Regions from separate parts of the Paenibacillus sp. FSL H8-0259 genome, predicted to be linked through region 2. Evidence: predicted binding sites of a transcription regulator. Region 2 holds the regulator's gene; the other holds the start of a gene.
What was found. The regulator Rex, encoded in region 2, represses fermentation and respiration genes when NADH is low (regulators of the CRP and FNR family bind a similar motif). The targets are predictions, from matches to a motif close to TTGTGAAATATTTCACAA.
Positions count from the first base shown of each region.

Region 1 (10,962 bases), 3.3 Mb from region 2:
AATCATGGAAGGGATCTTCTTCCTGGATAACGGGACGCCGTTTGAATTCTCGCATATGCGCTTTCATTACCAGTATCTGAAATTCAACACGTTCGTGTCTGTTCATTAACGAAAAAAAGGCCGGGGAATTTCCCGGTCTTTTTGGGGTCTGCATATAATTTAGCCTCGGTTTAGCGAGGGTTTACGGTTTGTTGGGAATGCTTGAACAGCTCTTTCAGGGCAGCCAGGCTGCTGACTTTACTTATCTCTTCTTTCTTGAGGGTTACTGACTCTGTCTCCGTGTTGGTTTCGTACTTCAGGTGAAGAGCGGTCATGTTAAGAGGCAGCTTAGGGATAAACATAATCACCCTGGTGTAGGCCTCATAAATTTCAGCAAGAGCATCTTCCCTTTTCTCTGCTGTTATTGTGTGGGCGGACACATAGGCTTCAAAGCTGTTCAGGTCATTCCCTGTAAACTTTATTGCGAAATTCCCGCTGAAGTCCGGATATTCTGTATCAAAAGTATAGGCCACCCGATCGGCAATCCCCCGTCCAGCCTGACTTACGATTTTCTGTTTAAGCTCCTCTTCACTCAAAAGCCGGAATCCTTTTTTCCAGTGCTCTCCTACTTTAAAATCAAAGCCCGGCAATTCAAGCCGCTGAATAGCTATGCCTGCATCTTCGGAGGAAACGCCCAAGTCATCTTCAAAGCGGAGAAAAAGTTGTTTTAGACGGTGGCTTTCTGCTTCACTGAAGAATGCTTTGGCTTTGGAGGCGATCTCGTCCAGATTCGCCCGGTTCACCGCTACGTAATTTTCATCAGATATCTCCCGGGACGAACGGGTTCCCCGATAAATAGACATAGGAATATCCTGCAGCTCAATGCCAAAATATTTCTTAACCAGAAGAGGATAATACTTCTTTTGAGCGGTTTCCTCATAATTGTTGCTGAGCTGTCTCCTAAGCGGAAGACCGCCATCCACATGGCCGTTGGTGCGGCTTACCGTAAATACCAAGCTGCGGTCATTCGCCGGCGATGCCTTAAACACCTGATACCCGTCCTCATTTAATCCTTCTTTAGACACGATAACAAATTCAGATTGATAGGTTGCATTTAAGGCCCGGACGATTCCTTTTTGATAAAGGTACCCGCTTTTGGCCAAGAATAAACCGAACCCTGTCCAAAGGCACAGGCCGATTGCGGCAAGAAGGATAAGTCCTGTAAGGGTCACTTTTACCGTAATACGGGATCGGGAGGGGGTGGATGAAGTTCTCACGAATATCTGTTCTCCTTCCTGATAGCAGCTGGGTGATATGCTTATGATTTAAACTTGTAAGTAATTCCCACAAAATGATACCGTATTTGGAATGGTGATGTCCAGAAGGGAGATGCTTTAGAAGTTTTTTCATCGAAAATTTGATTAGAATTTATTTACATAAATCATAAAATAAAGGTTATATATAAATTTATTGCTCCCGATTTCATACTATGTTCAAAATTTCACAATATTGGACCGTATCAATTGCTAAAAAGATTGAATTTATTAAAGTCAGGAGTATGATGTAACTGTAGAAGTGATACATTCAAAATACAAAGATAAAAATTAGGGAGTGGAAGAAATGGGATTATCAATCGCACAGGTGGATTATTCTTCTAAAACTTATTTGGCAAAGCTTGACGCCTACTGGCGCGCAACGAACTACATCTCCGTGGGTCAGCTCTATTTGAAGGATAACCCGTTGTTAAGAGAACCTTTGAAGGACGCAGACGTAAAAGTGAAGCCGATCGGACACTGGGGCACAATCCCTGGGCAGAACTTTATCTATGCGCATCTGAACCGCGTAATTACTAAATATGATTTGGATATGTTCTATATTGAAGGTCCGGGCCATGGCGGCCAGGTTATGGTATCGAACTCCTATCTGGACGGAAGCTACACCGAAATCTACCCGCAGATCACTCAGGATATCCCTGGACTGAAGAAATTGTTCAAACAGTTCTCCTTCCCGGGCGGAGTGGCTTCCCATGCTGCCCCAGAAACACCAGGATCGATTCATGAAGGCGGCGAGCTGGGTTACTCCTTGTCTCACAGTGTGGGCGCAGTTCTGGATAATCCGAACCTGATCTCGGCAGTTGTTGTAGGTGACGGCGAAGCAGAGACCGGACCTCTGGCGGCTTCCTGGTTCTCCAACCGGTTTATTAACCCGATTACAGATGGTGCGGTGCTGCCGATTCTGCATTTGAACGGCTTCAAGATCAGCAACCCGACCATTCTGTCCCGGATGTCCAGAGAAGAGTTAACGGCTTATTTTGCAGGAAGCGGCTGGGAACCGTTCTTCGTGGAAGGCGAGAATCCTGATCTGATGCATCCGGAAATGGCTAAGGTTCTGGACACCATTATTGAGAAGATCGAAGCGATTCAGAAGAATGCCCGTGAAAATAACGATACCACACGCCCGGCTTGGCCGATGCTGGTCTTCCGTACGCCTAAAGGCTGGACCGGTCCGAAAGCGTGGGACGGTGTGCCGAATGAAGGCTCCTTCCGGGCCCATCAGGTGCCGATTCCGGTAGATCAGAAGAACATGAAGCATGCGCCTGCATTGCTCGAATGGCTGAACAGCTACAGACCTGAAGAATTATTTGATGAGAATGGCCGTTTGAACGCTGATCTGGCTGAGATTCTGCCTACTGGTAACAGACGTATGGGGATGAACCCTGTAACGAACGCCGGTAACCTGATTAAAGATCTGCACAAGCCGAATTTCCGCAACTATGCACTGGATAATTCCGTACCGGGTCAAGTGATCGCGCAGGATATGGCTGTACTGGGCAAATACCTGAAGGAGGTTGTAACGCTCAACGAAGAGAACCGCAACTTCAGAATTTTCGGACCGGATGAAACGATGTCGAACCGTCTGGGACCTGTGTTTGAGGTAACGAAACGCCAGTGGATGGATTCCATCCAGGAACCGCAGGATGAATTCCTGGCTCCTTACGGCCGTGTCATTGATTCCCAATTATCCGAGCATCAGGCGGAAGGCTTCCTCGAAGGTTATGTATTGACCGGACGTCACGGATTCTTCGCCAGCTATGAAGCGTTCCTGCGAGTTGTTGATTCGATGATTACCCAGCACTTCAAATGGCTGCGCAAGGCTACAGATCAAACTTGGCGCGCAGATATCCCGTCCTTGAACGTCATTGCCACATCAACTGTGTTCCAGCAGGATCATAACGGTTATACTCACCAGGATCCGGGTCTGCTGGGTCATCTGGCTGACAAGAAGCCGGAATTTATCCGTGAGTATCTGCCGGCGGATGCCAACTCCTTGCTGGCTGTCTTCGACACCATCCTGAATGACCGTCAGAAGATCAACCTGATTGTATCGTCCAAGCACCCGCGTCCGCAGTGGTTCTCGGCAGATGAAGCTCAGGAACTGGTGGACAAAGGCCTCAAAATCATTGACTGGGCAAGCACCGACAAGGGCGGAGAGCCGGATGTGGTTATTGCTTCGTCGGGTACAGAACCTACTATGGAGAGCTTGGCTGCAATCTCGATTCTACATGAGAAGCTGCCTGAGCTGAAAATCCGCTATATCAACGTGGTAGATCTGCTGAAGCTGAGAAGCCAAAAGCTCGATCCGCGCGGCTTATCTGACGAGGAGTTTGATCAATTTTTCACAAAGGATAAACCGGTCATCTTTGCCTTCCACGGCTATGAAGGCCTGATCAAAGACCTGTTCTTCGACCGCCACAACCATAACCTGCATGTACATGGCTACCGCGAGAATGGCGACATCACTACACCGTTCGATATGCGCGTACTCAACCAGATGGACCGCTTCGACCTCACGAAGGAAGCTGTGCTGAGTTTGCCGGATGCCGGCAAATATCAGGCGATTGCTGATGAAATGGATGCCATGGTGAAGAAACATAACCAATACATCCGTGAAGAAGGCATCGATCTTCCAGAGGTTGAGAACTGGGTATGGAAGGCTTTGAATTAATTAACGTTCACACGTGTAAATTGAATTAAATAGTAAGTTCTCAAGAAGGGAGTGCTCCGGGTGGTCATGATAATGACTGCGGGGCACTCTTTTTGTGCTGGATAATATTATAACCAATGCATTTTGAGAGAAAATGATAGTGTTGATTATCCGACTTGAACAATATCGCCTTTATTCACGGGAATTCAGGATATCAGCTTTGTCCCTATTTCGATCATGGATTAAGTCTATTATCAGACACGGCAGATTATCCTTTAAGTATGCCAATAGATGTTGCTTTGCGAAGCGTCAAAGCCAAACCGTTCAGCAAAGATTTCTCCAAACAGGCCCGTGCACTTGATACAACCCTCCGGTTTAATCGCTACTCTGTACTGCAATTCATAGAGCAAAATGATAAGGAACTGGGCAGAGTGTCCAAGGTGCTCAGGTCACAAATGCTTAAGTATGAGTATTTGTTTGTCTGAGTGAAGCCGGGAGCGGGCCGATTGTCTTCGGCGGCTCCGGCTGTAACGCCTTTTTCCGCTGCGCAGCAGCGAGTGCAGGGACGCCATTACTGCCGTTCATCTCAACCATATGCTTCCAGTACCGCTTGGGCATCAGCGAGGAGCGCAGGCGGTCGTTTCGGCGCTCCTTGATTCCGATCGCGTGATAGAACCCTGTCCACAGGCGGCGATAAGCCTCTTCAGCTTCATCCGGCTCAGGCGGGGTCCAGCCGCTTAACGGAATGATGGCCTCCCGTCCGGGTTCATGAATCAGCGCTACTTCATGAGTCTGGTCGTAGATCATGAAGCTCTCGCCCTGGAACCGGTCGCAGAAATGCTCCTGAATGACCGGAAGGATATATCCCTGCGGTTCAATAACCGCAGCCATGACCGGACCGTATACAGAGAAACGGACAAACCCCAGATACAGATGACCTTCCCGCCGAAGCTGCTGAACCGCCTTCTGTAAGGCGTGTACCGTATCATCGGCCAGCATATTCATCACCTTGCGGCCATGCTTGAAGCCGAGATACAGAAAATTCAGCAGCAGCAGTTCCTTCCCCGGTGTGTTTGACCAGAACCCCAGACGGACCAGTTCCTCCGCTTCCGGTGAGATGCGGAGCGGAATGGACTTAAGGACTCTCTCCGCCTTCGCCTTGTCGGTTTCGATCCACTTCGATTCCAGCAGCAGGCCTTGCTCCGCACCTTCTGAATGAACAGCAAGCGGAATTTCCTTCCAGGTATAGCTCTCAAATACACAGCACAGCAACCCTTCAAAGCTGCCATCATAGGTATAAGCCAGAGCGGACGGCTTGAACATCAGGCTTCCGCTCCTTTCTTGAATTCCGCCCATCCTCCTGCAGCCGGCAAGGCCGCTGCGTAGTGGTCGTCGAACAAGGTCAGCTGCTCAACTTGGTGCGGCTGATAGGGGGCCAGCTGTTGGCCGGACATTAGTGAACGAAGCAGGGTATGTTCACTGACTTTCAGCCCTTCCAGCGGTTTGCCCTTGCAGGTGATGAAGAATTGGGCCCGCTTGAGCACGACGCCAAGCTTCTTCAGCGCTTGGAAATCCAGCGTTCCCGCCCGTCTTGCCTTCACTATCCGCTGTGCGCTCCTTACGCCGATACCGGGTACACGCAGCAGCATTTCATACGGAGCGCGGTTGATCTCAACCGGGAACTGCTCCCGGTGGTTAACGGCCCAGCTGCATTTCGGATCAAGCAGCGGATTGAAGTTGGGTACGGCTTCGTCCAATAATTCGCTTGCCTGAAAGCCGTAGAAGCGCAGCAGCCAATCAGCCTGATAGAGCCGGTGCTCCCGCAGCAGCGGAGGTTCGGTGTCCAAAGAGGGCAGCAGCGAATCCTCGATCACCGGGGTATAGGCAGAGAAAAACACGCGCTTCAATGCGTACTTCTTGTACAGGCCCTCCGTTAGATTCAGAATTTGATAATCCGTATCGGGCGAGGCGCCCACAATCATCTGTGTGCTCTGGCCGGCGGGAGCGAAGCGGGGAGCGTGATTATATTTAACGATATCGGAGCTGTTCTCCGTAATCCGGTCTTTAATCAGCCCCATCGGCTTCAGAATGGATACTTTGCTCTTGTCGGGAGCGAGAACCCCGAGACTCTCCTGCGAGGGCAGCTCGATATTGACGCTCATGCGGTCAGCAAGCAGTCCGAGTCTGGACAGCAGGGCGTCGTCAGATCCGGGAATCGCTTTTACATGAATATAGCCGTTGAAATGGTACACATTCCGCAGCAGCTCCAGTGCTGCTATCAGTTGCTCGGTTGTATAATCCGGATTGCGCATAATCCCTGAGCTGAGGAACAGCCCTTCTATGTAATTGCGGCGGTAGAACTGCATGGTAAGATCCGCGATCTCTTCGGGGGTAAAAGCCGCCCGGCGGACGGGATTGGATTTGCGGTTAATGCAATAGGCACAATCATATACACAGGCGTTGGTCATAAGCACCTTCAGCAGCGAAATACAGCGGCCGTCCGCCGCAAAGCTGTGGCAGATGCCCATTGCAGCAGTACTGCCCAAGCTTCCGGCCTGGCCTTTGCGGTCTGAACCGCTTGAAGTGCAGGCTACATCATATTTGGCCGAAGCGGTCAGAATCTCAAGTTTCTCCATAACATCCACGATCACAAGCCCCCTCATAGAGGAAAGTATATAACGAACGTATGTTCTTGTCAAAGGCATCTCTATGTGCCGGTTACCCGTGCAGAATGTATGCGCATTCCTTATTATGCTATAATAGTTTCTAATGGTTCATAGCATTTAGAACTGTACTGTTTCTGAAAATTGGGTTAGGAGTGTTGCTGGGAATGAGAGGATACAACATTTGGCGGCCAATCATGCTGATTGCGGTTGCGTTGCTTACGAGAACCTTGGTTTCAAGTATTTGTCTGATGTTTGGGATGTCGCAGGAATCGGCAAGCAGCGTCGCCATGCTTGGTATGGTTGTTGCCGCTCTTGTAATGTATAACCGTATGATGAAGAGCCGCCGCCGCAAATAAATAGAAGTCCGTAAGTTCCCCGGGTGAAACGAATTGTATGCGAGAACATTTGAAGACACCCGCACAGGTGTCTTTTTTCATGGTTTGGGGAATTACACCATTCCCCAAACCTTAGATGGAAACAGCATTGGAGGGGAGGGCTGCGGCGGCGGCCAGAAATAGATGGATTTTGTCCACTTGCTAATGAACGTAAGAGCCTTTGCCAAGCAACAGTTGGAAAAACAGCACTTAATAGGCTACAAATAGATCAGAGTCGAGATAATGCAACAGAATAAATGACGTTTATCCATTTAATTACGTCTAACTCTCGAATAAACCTAAATTAGGATACGTTTTTCCAATTAATTATGCGGAATGCATGATACCCCTATGACCACCATTGTATGTCACTACTAATTTTAATGGGAATTTAGCCGGCAACGGTGATCAAGGAACTAATCTAATGTAGTAAGGTGCTGATTCGCCCTCCGGGCGATTTTGTTCTTAAGAGGGGTTCCGGGCGAAGAGAATGCGGTTGCCCGGTTTTGCTTTTTAAGCTGCAGAGCTTGTATATTAGGGCTGTAGCTTTTATTCTTAGAAGGATATGCTATATAAATAACAACAAAGGTTCAAGATATCGTGAATCCCGTAAGGGAGGGTGTTATCTATAGAATCAATACACGTTGGGAAACGAACAAACAGGAGGAAACCAATTGAGTACACAGAATATCGGAGTGCCGTTAGAGGGTTTTGCAGAATTTAGCCGGGTAGTAGCCGCAGAGGGCACGGTGTTGCTTAAGAATGAGGGGCAGGTGCTTCCGCTTGGAAACGGCGAGAGCGTTGCCATTTTTGGCAGAATACAAGTGAATTACTACCGCAGCGGTACAGGATCAGGCGGAAGTGTTCATGTTGCATATACGACTAACCTGCTCGACGGTCTGCGCAGCAAGAAGAACATCAGTGTTAATGAAGAACTGGCAGCAGCTTACGAGGATTGGATCGGACTTAACCCGTTTGACGACGGCGGAAAAGTATGGGCGGCTGAGCCGTGGAACCAGAAGGAAATGCCGCTTACGGATGAGCTGGTGAAGAAAGCAAGAAGCCAGTCGGCCAAGGCTGTCGTAGTGATTGGACGTACCGCCGGTGAGGATCAGGACAATGCCGATGCACCGGGAAGCTACCGGTTGACGGAAGATGAGAAGGCTATGCTTACGCAGGTTACGGCTCATTTTGAACAGATTGTTGTTGTGCTCAATGTCTCGAATATTATGGATATGAGCTGGGTTAACGATGCCGGATATGTACATCCCATCTCTGCTGTGATCTATTCCTGGCATGGCGGTATGGAAGGCGGCAATGCGATTGCCGATGTACTGGCCGGAGAGGTGACGCCAAGCGGCAAGCTGACGGATACGATCGCGTATTCCATTGAGGATTACCCGTCCACAAGCAACTACGGCAATGAGTTCAAGAACCTGTATGAGGAAGATATCTATGTAGGATACCGTTATTTCGAGACCTTCTGTCCGGATAAGGTTCAGTATGAATTCGGCTATGGCATCTCCTACACCGCCTTTGAGCTTGCGCCGGAGGAAGCGAAGCTGGTGGACCAGGCGGGTGAACCACAGATTCAGATCGGTGTAACTGTAACCAATACAGGAGATACCTACTCCGGTAAAGAAGTGGTGCAGGTATATTATGAAGCGCCGCAGGGACAACTGGGCAAACCAGCCAAAGCGCTGGCGGCATTCGGGAAGACCAAGCTGCTTGAGCCGGGAGAGTCCCAGCACCTTACGGTAAGCTTCCCGCTCCATTCTCTGGCTTCGTATGATGACGCCGGAGTGACAGGGCACCCTTCCGCTTATGTACTGGAAGCTGGAACCTACCGCTTCTACGTGGGAACCAGTGTTAAAGCCGTGACGGAAGTTAACGTAGATGGACAAGCAGGTTATGTTCTGGATGAGCTTAAGGTTGTAGAGCAGCTGCAAGAGGCGATGGCACCGACTGAGAGCTTCAAGAGAATGAAACCGGGGGCCCGGAAGGAAGACGGTTCTTATGAACTGATCTCTGCTGAGGTGCCGGTACGCAAGGTAGATATGGCAGCGCGGATTGAAAGCAATCTTCCGGAGACATTGGTACAGACCGGCAATCAGGGCCATACCTTGCGAGATGTTCATGAAGGCAAAGTCAGCATGAATACGTTCATTGCCCAGCTCAGCGACCATGATCTGGCGGCCATTGTCAGAGGCGAAGGAATGAGCAGTCCGCTGGTTACGCCGGGGACGGCTTCGGCTTTCGGCGGAGTCAGCGACAGCCTGTTCAGTTACGGTATTCCGGTTGCCGCTACAGCAGACGGCCCGTCCGGTATCCGGATGGACAGCGGACAGAAGGCAACCCAGGTATCGATTGGCACCCTGCTTGCTGCTACATGGAATGCAGAACTGGTTGAAGAGCTGTATGTTATGGAAGGCCAGGAATTGTTACGCAACCAGGTGGATGCTTTGCTGGGACCGGGTCTTAATATCCGCCGCAGTCCGCTGAACGGGCGTAACTTCGAATATTTCTCTGAAGACCCGCTGATCTCCGGGATCTTCGCTGCCGCGTGCACACGCGGTATTATGAAGGGCGGCTCCAATGCCACGCTGAAGCATTTCGCCTGCAACAATCAGGAGAAGCACCGCAGCAAAGTGGATGCTGTCGTATCCGAACGCGCGCTGCGCGAGATTTACCTGAAGGGCTTCGAAATCGCTGTGAAGCAGGGCGGTGCGAATTCAATCATGACCTCCTACAATCCGGTCAACGGACACTGGGCAGCTTCCAACTATGACCTGAATACCACGCTGCTGCGCGGTGAATGGGGCTTCCGGGGGATTGTAATGACCGACTGGTGGGCAATCATGAATGATGTCGTGAATGGAGGGACTGCGGACCGCAAGAACACGAACTGGATGGTCCGGGCACAGAACGATCTGTACATGGTAGTATCCAATTATGGTGCGGAAGTCAACGCCTATGATGACAATACGCTCGAATCATTGGAGAATGGAACGCTTACCCGCGGCGAGCTTCAGCGCTCGGCCATCAACATTTGCGAATTCATCATGCAGGCACCGGTCTTCTCCAGAAAGCATGAGATTGTAGAAGCTGTCGAGACCTTTAAGGCAGACTCTTCCCTGGCGGTTGAGCAGGTTCAGGTGTTGAGCCAGAACGCACAGGTTGCACCTAGTGTGTCTGGACCAACCTATATCCAGGCGGATGAAGCCGGTGAGTACCGGATCTTCGTCAGCATCATGTCCCCGGAACCTGAGCTTGCCCAAAGCGCCTGCAACGTGACCCTGAACGGACAGCCAGTGACCACCATTCAGACGAACGGGACAGAAGGCAAATGGATCAGACAGAAGCTGGTCAAGATCGGACTTGAGGCCGGTCTGTATGAAATGAAGCTGGACTTCGTCAAACCGGGTCTAGAAATTGAGTGGATTGAATTCAAGCAGGTGTAACAGCTTTTAATTTCAGGACACCCTCCGGGGTGTCTTTTTGCGTCCGCATACCTGCAGCACTGCCGAATAAAATAGGGGTATAACTGCTACTATGAAGGGGTGAGCATGGAAAGATGCAAATACATGTTGTGCAGCCGGGACAGACGCTGTATGGGATCGCTGATGCTTATGGCGTGAACATGGATACGATAACTGAGGCGAATCAGTTGTCTGCGCCAGAGAGACTGGTCATTGGACAAACGCTGGTGATTCCTATCGTAGGCCAGTATTATTGGGTTCAACAGGGGGATAGCTTCTATAGTATCGCGAAGAGATTCGGCCTGAAGGCCAGCGATCTGGCAGAAGTGAACGGGCTGACGCTGAACCTGCCGCTGCAGGCCGGGTTCCGCCTGTACATACCTCCTGTGCCAAGGCGGCAGGCAGAAGTGAATGCCTATATTGAGCCGAGAGGGGAAGCGGTCTCCCAGGCGCTGCAGAATGCTGCCGCAGAAGCTGCCC
Region 1 is NZ_CP150147.1:221,405-232,366, forward strand. It holds gene NSU01_RS01060 (GntR family transcriptional regulator) at 1-109, shown strand, start outside; gene NSU01_RS01065 (hypothetical protein) at 171-1,256, opposite strand; gene NSU01_RS01070 (phosphoketolase family protein) at 1,600-3,984, shown strand; gene NSU01_RS01075 (TIGR03915 family putative DNA repair protein) at 4,423-5,286, opposite strand; gene NSU01_RS01080 (putative DNA modification/repair radical SAM protein) at 5,286-6,599, opposite strand; gene NSU01_RS01085 (hypothetical protein) at 6,794-6,985, shown strand; gene NSU01_RS01090 (glycoside hydrolase family 3 C-terminal domain-containing protein) at 7,678-10,464, shown strand; gene NSU01_RS01095 (glycoside hydrolase family 18 protein) at 10,578-10,962, shown strand, end outside.
Region 1: a site for Rex is predicted at 1,469-1,486, ahead of NSU01_RS01070 (phosphoketolase family protein). Genes of this name have one in related genera too.

Region 2 (10,962 bases):
CCCAAGGAGGCTCACGCTCTTGTTTAGACATATGATGAAATCCAAAATTCACCGTGCTACCGTCACCGAAGCCAATTTGAATTATGTCGGCAGCATTACCATAGATGAGAATCTGATGGAAGCCGCGGATTTGCTGGAGAACGAGAAAGTGCAGATCGTGGATAACAACAATGGTTCCCGGCTGGAAACCTATGTAATCCCAGGCCCGCGCGGCAGCGGCGTTATCTGTCTGAACGGTGCAGCCGCTCGCCTCGTGCAGCCGGGGGATACCGTTATCATTATTTCTTACGCCATGCTGTCATCCGAAGAGCTGGCGGACCATAAGCCGACCGTTGTATTTGTAGATGCCGACAATCAGCCGGTGAAGCTGGCGGATCATGAGATTCACGCGACGATTGCCTAAAACCCACTGTTTGAGCCATGTAATCAATGGCAGGGATGAAGACACCCCGACTTGTGAAAAATGAAGTCAGGCAAGCTTAAGCTGAATTCATTATCAGTAAGGGTGGGATGTCCGGTGTTTCAACATTTATTTGCTGAGATGAACAAGATGCTGCAGGAGATCAGTGCTGACTATCCTACTGCGGAGGGTGCCCGCCGCAACGACCTTTTATCCAAATATAATATGCTCCACAGGATCAGCGATGATGTAATGGATGAATGGCTGGCCTTTGCCGAGAAGCTTAGCCAGTTCCGCAATCAGGCAGATTTTCAGCCGCAGCCGGAGCAGGAAATACCTGAGGAGGAAGCGCCAGAGCTTGCTATGGATGCTTTTGTCAGGGGACAGGGTTATTATAAGCTGCTTATGTACCGCAAATGTATCGAACAGTTCAAGGAAGTCACTGCCCGGCACCCGGACAGTCTGGCTGCCCGGCTGTATCTGGCTATGGCTTATCTGCAGGAGGGTGAAGGGGAGACGGCTTGGGGGCATCTGAATCATATGCTCGGCCTCATCCGTGAAACGAAGCTGAAGGCGATGATTTATAATGCGCTTGGCTGCATCAGAGCTTCTCAGGAACGTTTTAATGAAGCAAGTGAGCTGTTCAGCCTTTCTCTGCTGCATGATCCCGCTCTTCCTGAGCCGAACATTAACCTGGAGGTTTGCCGCAAGCGGGGCGGGAAGCTTCAGTTCGGACAACAGCTGGTCTCGCTTTTATAATTAATTTTCATCCGTTTAAGCGATGCAACCTACTTCACCAGGGGTGTGCATCGCCTTTTTTCGTAACTTCTGTTATGCTGATAAAGAGTCTCAAGTGAAAGGGAATAGAACTTATAATGAAATTTGCCGTGCTTGATTTTGAAACTACGGGAACCCAATCTGTGGGAGAGATCATCCAGGTTGGCCTTGCCATTATAGAGGAAGACAGGTCCATCTCCCGGGTGTATGGTTCCTATGTCAAGCCCGGAGCACCCATTCCTCCTTTTATTACGGGCTTGACCGGAATTACAGACAGTGATGTGCAGGATGCGCCGGAACTTGATGAGATGATGATGGAACTGGTGCCGCTGCTCGATGATGTTGTGCTGGTTGGACATAATGTGGCGTTTGATTTTCATTTCTTGCAGAATGCGCTGGACCGCTGCGGTTATTTGCCGTTTCAGGGCCGGATTCTGGATACTATCGATTTTCTCAAAATATGCTTTCCCTCGCTGACTACCTATCAGCTTGGGTCCGTGAGCAGCCATTTCGGCCTTACGCATGAGCGTCCCCATCAGGCGGACAGTGATGCCCTCGCAACTGCTCTTGTGCTGCTGAAATGTCTGGAGGAGCTGGACAGCCTGCCTCTCCTGACCATCCAGCGGCTCAATGAGCTGTTCGCCGATGAAGACAGTGACCTGGCCTGGTATTTCGATGGTCTGCAGCGTGAGCGCGAAATGGAGACCTTCCAGCCGGAAGGAGACCTGACCTTCTACCGGCAGCTGGCCCTTGCTGTAGGCGACTGGGCAGAGCTGGCTCCGCCTCGGGAGGAAGGATCTGACAACCCGCTGCAGAATATTACCTTCGGGGAGTATATGGAAGAGGTAACCAAACGTCTGAAGGACACCCTTCCGCAATATGAGAGCCGTGAAGCCCAGGAACTGATGATCCAGGAGGTCATGACGGCGCTTGATCAGGATAAGCATCTGCTGATTGAAGCAGGAACCGGCACCGGCAAATCGCTGGGCTATCTGCTTCCGGCCATTTATCACAGTGTCCGCAGTAATCAGAAGGTCATGGTCAGCACGCATACGATCAACCTCCAGGATCAGCTGCGTGAGCGCGACATCCCTCTTTTGACGAGTGTTGTGCCCTTTCCGTTCAAGGCAGCGATCTTTAAGGGGAGAGGACACTATTTGTGTCTCCGTAAGTTTGAACATAGAATTAATAAAAGGGACTTCACAAGTCCCAGGGAAGAAGCGCTTACGGCCGCGCAGATGATGGTCTGGCTGACCCAGACGGAGACCGGCGATGATGAAGAGCTGAACTTAAGCGGGCGCGGCGGTGATTTCTGGGAGACCGTAGCCAGTGATACCGACTCTTGTCTGGGACGCTCATGCCCTTGGTTCAGGAAATGTTATTATCACCGGGCCAAGCATGAAGCCGGGATTTCCGATGTGGTGGTGACTAACCACTCCAAGTTATTCGCAGATGTTAAGGCCGGGCATCAGCTGCTTCCGGCTTACGAGCATCTCATCATTGATGAGGCGCATCATCTGGAGGACATTGCCGGCAAACATCTCGGAATGCAGATGAAATATTTCACCGTGGCGCATACGCTCACCCGTCTGTACAAGGACAGCCGGAGCGGACAGCTGCCTGCCCTGCGCCAGACCCTGCAGTCGTCCGGCAGTGAGCAGGCTTCGGAATGGAGCGGTGTTATCGACCGGATCTATCCGGATCTGCTTACCGTCAAGGAGTCCTGGGATACACTTAGCGACAAGCTCTTCGGCCTGCTGCCTGAACGCAGCGATGCCGGAGCCGGTGAAGCCGGCCAGCTTGTCGCACGCCTGCAGCCGGGCAAGAAGCCCAAAGAGTGGGAGGAGCTGGCTGCTCTGGAGAATACACTCCATCTCAGCTTGAGTGATATCATCCGCAAGGGTGATAAAATGCTCAGTGAGATGCGTGATACGGACAGCCAGTCCTCTTCGGACAGTCTTGTGACGGATATCGGCGGGTTGTTCAAGGACCTGGCCTCCATCCGGGAGCAGATCCGTTTCTTTATGGGACTGAATGACGAGAATATCGTCTACTGGCTGGAGGGGAGCGGCAATTACCGCGGCAAATCGCTGCAGATGTATGCCGTTCCGGTGGATGTGAGCACCCAGCTCAGGGAGCTGTTCTTCGACAAGAAGAAGAGTATCATCCTGACCTCGGCCACCTTGTCTGTGGATAAGTCATTCCAGTTCATGATAGATAATCTCGGTCTTGGTGAGGCTGCAGAGCAGGGCCGTCTGATGACAGCCCTGCTTCCGTCGCCGTTCAAATACCGTGAGCAGGCACTGCTTGTCATTCCCCGTGATTTCCCGAGTGTCAAGGGAAGCATAGGGGATGCCCGCTTTGTGGATACACTGGTCCATTCTCTGGCAGAAACTGCCGTGGCTACCCGCGGGCGGATGCTGGTGCTCTTCACCTCCTACAAGATGCTGCGCCAGGTCTATGATCCGCTGAAGGAGGCCCTGGCTTCGCAGGATATCGCGGTGCTTGGACAAGGCGTAGAAGGCGGCAGTCGGAGCAAGCTGATCCGGCGGTTCCAGGACAGTACAGCGTCAGTCTTGCTGGGTACGAGCAGCTTCTGGGAAGGTGTAGACATTCCCGGTGAAGCTTTGACCTGTCTGGCCATTGTCAGACTTCCGTTCCAGCCGCCTAATCATCCGCTGGCTGAAGCGAAGTCGGAGCTGCTCCAGGCACAGAAGAAGAATCCGTTCATGAAGCTGTCCGTCCCGCAGGCCGTAATCCGCTTCAAGCAAGGCTTCGGGCGGCTGGTCCGCACCGCGCAGGACCGCGGAATCGTTATTGTATATGATACCAGGGTAATCGAATCTTATTATGGGAAGTATTTCCTGTATTCGCTGCCCGGTCCCAAGATGGAGCATATGCTGACGGATCAGATCGTTCCGCGGATTGCAGAATGGCTTGAAGAAGGCGGGGTTTAATAATCCGTCTCCGGTTGATATTATGTATAAGTAATTATTGTTCTGAAGTCCCGTGCTCCACTGCTGCTGCCCAAACGGGCAGTAGTACCCGGAGCATGGTTCCTATAACCGGCTTATCAAGCAGCATATGCTATCAAACCTAAGTGAATGCTTACGAAGCGAGTTTTGCGAAGTTGAATCAAGCAGCATATGCTATCAAAACTTTTAGGAGGAGAAAACATGAAATCGGATAAAATATCGGAGGCCGTCGTTCGCAGACTCCCAGTGTACCTGCGTTTCCTGAACGATCTCCAAAAACGTGAAATCTCAACAGTTTCTTCTCAGGAGCTGGGACAGAAGCTTGATCTCAACCCCGCCCAGATCCGCAAGGACCTGGCTTATTTTGGTGATTTCGGCAGAAAAGGCATTGGTTATGATGTCTCTTATCTGATTGAGAAGATCAGGCATATTCTCAAGCTGGACCAGCAGATTAATGTAGCTCTGGTAGGTGCAGGTAATCTTGGCCACGCCTTGTCGAATTACAATGCTTACTTGAAGGATACGATGAAGATTACAGCTGTATTTGATGCTTATGAGCCTAAGGTAGGCCAGCAGATCAACTCGTTGACTGTTCAGCCGATGAGTGAGCTGGGGGATACCATCCGTGCACAGGGCATCCGCATCGGGATTATTACCGTTCCGGACAGTGAAGCACAGAACGTTGCTGACATTCTGGTGGATTCGGGCATTGAGGCGATCCTGAATTTTGCGCCTGTCATTCTGAAGACTCCGGCCAATATCCGGATTCATGCCGCCGATTTCACTACGGATCTGCAGAGTCTGGCTTATTATTTGCATGACGGAAAGGACGAAGCTGAAGATGAGCAGCAATAAAACCATTATTAAAAACGGGCGTTTTCTGGTGCCTGGCAGCGAAGAGCCGGTGCTGAGCGGTTATATGACCATCGAAAATGATCTTATTACTTACATAGGTGAAGATAAGCCTGTAATTGAAGAGGATGCCGAGGTTATTGACGGCAGCCGGCTGCTGTTCATGCCGGGTCTCGTCAACACCCACGGCCATGCGGCGATGTCACTGCTGCGCGGCTACGGCGATGATATGGTACTGCAGGCTTGGCTGCAGGAAAAAATGTGGCCGATGGAAGAGAAATTCACCGGTGATGATGTGTACTGGGGAACCTCTTTGTCCGTTCTTGAGATGCTGAAGGGCGGCACTACGACCTTCCTCGATATGTATGACCATATGGACCGGGTTGCTGAGGTTACCGAGCAGTCAGGCATCCGTGCTGTACTTATGCGCGGTGTTATTGGCCTTTGTCCGGAAGAGGTGCAGAATCACAAGCTCGCGGAGGCGATTGCTTTTGCCCGGAACTGGCATGGCAAGGCTGACGGCAGAATTACTGCAATGCTCTCGCCGCATGCGCCTTACACCTGTCCTCCGGAGTTTTTCATGAAGTTTGTCCAGGCGGCTCATGATCTTGATCTGCCGATGCACACGCATATGTCCGAAACGCGTCATGAAGTGGAGCAGAATGTGGCCGATTACGGCCTGCGTCCGGTCGCTCATCTGGAGAAGCTGGGAATGTTCACCCGGCCGTCCCTGATCGCCCATGGTGTTCATCTGAACGATGAAGAGATTGAGATTCTGGCCCGCCACAATGTTGGTGTATCCCACAATCCCGGCAGCAATCTGAAGCTGGCCAGCGGAGTAGCCCGTGTTCCTGAGCTTCTTAGAGCAGGAGTTAAGGTCTCCCTGGGTACGGACGGTGCGGCAAGCAACAACAACCTGGATATGTTCGAAGAAATGCGGCTGGCCGCGCTGATCCACAAAGGTGTAAGCGGTGATCCTACAGCAGTACCGGCTCCAGAGGCGCTGCTGATGGCGACCGAATATGGTGCACAGTCTATTTTCCTGAACCAGGTAGGCCGGCTTGCAGCAGGGATGAAAGCCGACTTCATTGCGATTGATATTGATCAGCCGCACTTGCTGCCGCATACCGATCTTTTGTCCCATGCGGTATATTCAGCCAGTGCCAAGGATGTGGAGCATGTCTGGGTGAACGGCAAACAGGTTGTGAAGCACGGACAATGTCTGACACTAGATGAAGAAGCTATCCGCCGCAAAGCGCAGGAAACGTTCGAGGGACTGCTTAAACGGTAATACAGGTTTAAAGGGAAAGGAAGCTGCATGTTGAAGAAGAGGAGAAAATGGCTTCCGCTGGGGATTTCCCTGGTTCTGCTCCTTCTGTTCGGACTAAGCCAGTTTTATGCCTACATTATGAAGGATCAGTGGAACGAGCGGAGTGAAGCCAAAGAGATTGCCAGAGCGCGGGCCGGCTTAACTGAGGTAACCAAAGCACAGAAATCCGTCTGGGATGAAAATGCGATATACTGGGTGCTTACCGGAAAAAATGATGCAGGAACCGAGCTGATGGTTTGGGTCCGTTTTACCAAGGAAGGCCAGCCAGCCGGAGGCGCCAACGATTTATACGCGGAGGAGCTCAGCAAAGGGACTTCTGAGGCGCAAATCCGTGATATTATAGCTGCCCAGCTTCCGGGTATTACGATTAAGCGGCTGCTGCCGGGAGTGTATAACGGAGAATATGCCTGGCAGCTGTTCTACAAAAAGGACGGCAGGTTCTATTACAGCTTCTATCGCTTCACAGACGGCAGTGCCATCGGTGAAGGGTACAGCCTGCCCAACCGGTAAGCGGCAGCAAGAATGGTCTACAGCAGGAGCGGGAGGACAGTTGAACTGTTCTCCCGCTTTTTATATTAATATAAGCCGTAATTTAAAAGGTTCTTCAAGGGAGAGAACAATCAATAACTATTCTTGGACTTGTGGCCTACTTGGAGCTATGGCTTAATAATAGGGGAGGAATAGATGAATCCATTTCGATGGCATGACAGCTGGATAGCATTAATCAGTATATACGATGATGCATACCGGATTGTCATATCGGAAGTATTCATTCCCGGCATCTGCTTCATACATAATTGACATTCAGGAGGATCATAAATTTGGAAATTCTAGCCTATTTAGATCAGGCGGTAACGTTGTTCAAAGAGGAGCTGGGGGCAAATTTGTCCGGGATTTATCTGCACGGTTCGCTGGCCATGGGCTGTTTTCATCCGGATAAAAGTGATATTGATCTGCTGATTGTCGTACACGACAAGCTGCCTGTAGAGGTCAGCCGGAAACTGGCCAAGAAAGTGATAGCTTATCACGACAGTCTGCCGAACCGGCGCGGGGTTGAGCTAACTATTGTATTGAAGAAATATTTGAAGAACTTTGTGCATCCGACGCCCTTTGAGTTTCACTTCTCGGACTTTCATCTGGACCGGTACAGAAATGATGAGCATTATCTGTGTGGCGGGTTTGAGGACAGGGATCTTGCGGCTCAATTTGCCGTAGTCTATCAGCGGGGATTTATTCTGTACGGCGAGCCTATCCGCGAAGCGTTTCTGCCGGTAGACCGCCAATACTACCTCGATTCTATCCTTGGTGATATCGGAGATGCTGCTCAGCAAATCATAGATTCTCCAGTGTACTACACACTGAATTTGTGCCGTGTGCTGTATTTTGTGCGGGAAGAAGTTGTGTCTTCCAAAAAGGAAGGCGGGGAGTGGGGCCTGCAGCATTTGCCGTCCAGCTATCACGGGCTGCTGAAGCACTGCCTTGAAGAATATAGCGGTGTGGCGAGTGACAGCAGTTACGACCCGGAGTTATTAATTGATTTTGCAGAATACATGGCCGGCGAAATCAGACAGCACCAAGCCAAGGTGTAAATTCAAACTAACAATGAGTGAAGCGGACTGAGATTCCGTTATCTTGTTCATTTAAGCCCGAAATGGGGTGTATTTGTTAATTAACGGAATCTGAGTCCGCGCCAGCGGCAGACCAGCAAAAGGCGGATTATATTGAAGGGTCGACCTTAATAAAGAGGCAAAGCCCCTTCAGCTTTGGAACTGGAGGAATTAATGCGACTCCTAAGTCCATGTCCTACAAAAGAGAGCACCGCAGGCATTTATTTGCCTACAGGGTGCTCTTTTTCGATATCCTTACCGGCAAAGCTAATTCTGTACACATTTATTGCCGATAAGAAAGATAATCTACTGAAACATCCAGAAATTAGTATCAAAAATTTTAAATATATTCACACTTTTATGTAAAATCGTATATACACCTGTGATATACTACTACTTGTATCAGGACATGCTTAAGAGCATGTCAGTCTCGGAAGGGCGCTAGACACGCTAGATTGGTCATTATTATAGATTTATGTTCGGTCATTTTTGAGAGGAGGACGTTTCTTGAAACTGCGTCTTATGCCTGTACTGCTAACGTCTCTGCTGTCCGCTGCATTGTTATTCGGTGGCTGGTATTCGTACCGCCAGTTCGCTGTGCAGGAGCCGCTGCAAAAACTTGTATCATCCTATGAGGGAGTGAAGGATTCCCATATTAGTATTAAACGCAATGAGGTCACTTTGAAACTTGATTTGCAGCCGGGCACGAAATTACGTGAGCTCGTGCAGTATGTATCCAAAGAGGGCAGCTCAGCTATCAACGGCCGCACGCTCAAATTGGATGTCGAACAGAACTCCAGCGCTTTGCTGGATGAGTATTGGGATAAAGCCATGTTCTCGGTTGCAGAGGCGATGGAGAGCCGGAAGTATACATTAATCCCTGCCAAGCTGGATGGTCTGAAGACGCAAGACAGCAAGTACAGCGGGGTTATAGCAACAACGGAAATTGATGACAAGAATGTGTATGTGAGTCTGAGCAACGGTAAAGAGAGTAAGTTCATCATTCTGCCGCGTGCGGCGGCTACGATGGGAGTGTGGAACAATGCCTAAGTATTGGAAAGAGGTCCTGGCCGGATTTGTTCCGGTCATGCTGATTTTTATGGTTTTTGTCGGGATTAACATTTTCCCTGTAATTATTGCCTTCGGCATGGTCGCTGCCCTCCTGTTTATTGCCCACGCACGCGGCGGTCTGGCGGTAAATGCAGGTGCAGATAAGAAACGTAAGAAGAATGGGCCGTCCAAGCTGACTTTTGAGGAAATCGGCGGCCAGGACAACGCTAAACAGGAGCTGCGGGAAGCACTGGACTTTCTGATCCGGCATGAAGAAATCAGCAAATTCGGGATTCGCCCGCTGAAGGGGATTCTGCTGACAGGGCCTCCGGGAACCGGTAAGACGCTGATGGCCAAGGCTGCGGCACATTATACCAACTCAGTATTTGTGGCTGCATCAGGCAGTGAGTTTGTGGAAATGTATGTCGGTGTCGGTGCAGGACGTGTCCGCGATTTGTTCAAGGATGCCCGTACCCGTGCGCTTAAGGAAAATAAGCAAAGTGCCATTATATTTATTGATGAGATTGATGTCATCGGCGGCAAGCGTGAAGGCGGGCAGCAGCGTGAATACGACCAGACGCTTAATCAGCTGCTGACCGAGATGGACGGGATCTATAACAATGAAGCCCCGCGCATTCTGCTGGTAGCAGCAACGAACCGCAAGGAAATGCTGGACTCCGCACTGCTGCGTCCGGGCCGGTTCGACCGCCACATCCAGGTGGACATGCCGGACAAGAAAGGCCGCAAGTCGATTCTCGATCTGCATGCCAAGAACAAACCGCTGCATGAAACGGTAAGCTTGGATAAAATCGCCGAGGAAGCTTATGGCTTCTCGGGTGCACAGCTGGAAAGCGTGATGAATGAAGCAGCGATTTACATGATGCGTGAGAATCTGACCCAGGTAGAGCAGCGTCATCTCTCGATGGCGATTGATAAAGTCATGATGGGTGAGAAGACCGACCGGGAAACGAATCATGAGGAGAAACAGCGGGTAGCGATTCATGAGCTGGGACATGCTATTATGGCTGAGCTGCTGCGTCCGGGAAGCGTTAGCCAGGTTACTCTGACTCCGCGCGGACAGGCTCTCGGGTATGTAAGACATAATCCGCAGACCGAACAGTATCTGTACACGAAGGATTATCTGGAGAATCAGATTATGATTGCCCTGGGCGGAGCAGCTGCCGAAGAGATGTATTACGGCGGACGCAGTACCGGTTCACGCGGAGACTTTGACCAGGCGCTGAATATTGTCGAAACAATGATGAAATCGGGACTTACCTCCCTCGGGATTGCTAATCTGCAAATGGTAACCACTGAAGAGCTGATGAAAGAGAATAGTAAAATACTGGATGAGCTAATGGTCCGCACGAATGACCTGCTGAATAAGCAAAGAAATGTATTTGATTACTCTCTTGACATTTTAATGAAGGAAGAAGTTCTCTCCGGGGAGCAATTTCGTTGTCAATTTCGTGACAGTGTCCTTTTACCGGCATAATTCTTTATGCCGGTTATTTTTTTTTACTTTTCAGACATGCTAAGATATCATTATATGTCGGGCTACATATTTTTTTCGACAGACAAGGTACAATACAAAAGTATAGATACCTGAAAGGATGGAGACTTTTAAATGAATTTTAAAAAGATCGGTGTCATCGGCGGTGGCACAATGGGACAAGGGATTGCTGAAATGCTGGCAGCCAAGGGCCTGGATGTAATGCTGGTGGAGAAAACTGCAGACAGACTGAACTACTCCTACGAAATGATCGAGACCAGTCTCGACAAACAGCTGGAGAAATGGGCCATTACCCAAGCGGAGAAGAAACTGATTCTTAGCCGTATCCAAAAAGTGACACATTTTGCTGAACTGAGCTCCTGCGATATGGTCATTGAGACCATCGTTGAAGATCTGGAAGCGAAGCAGAAGGTATTCAATCAGCTCGATCAGGTGTGTCCGAGCCACATTATCCTTGC
Region 2 is NZ_CP150147.1:5,192,619-5,203,580, reverse strand. It holds gene panC (pantoate--beta-alanine ligase) at 1-27, shown strand, start outside; gene panD (aspartate 1-decarboxylase) at 20-403, shown strand; gene NSU01_RS22475 (hypothetical protein) at 518-1,159, shown strand; gene dinG (ATP-dependent DNA helicase DinG) at 1,276-4,134, shown strand; gene NSU01_RS22465 (redox-sensing transcriptional repressor Rex) at 4,354-5,007, shown strand; gene NSU01_RS22460 (amidohydrolase) at 4,994-6,295, shown strand; gene NSU01_RS22455 (DUF5590 domain-containing protein) at 6,323-6,844, shown strand; gene NSU01_RS22450 (aminoglycoside adenylyltransferase domain-containing protein) at 7,156-7,923, shown strand; gene NSU01_RS22445 (hypothetical protein) at 8,449-8,991, shown strand; gene NSU01_RS22440 (AAA family ATPase) at 8,984-10,486, shown strand; gene NSU01_RS22435 (3-hydroxyacyl-CoA dehydrogenase NAD-binding domain-containing protein) at 10,619-10,962, shown strand, end outside.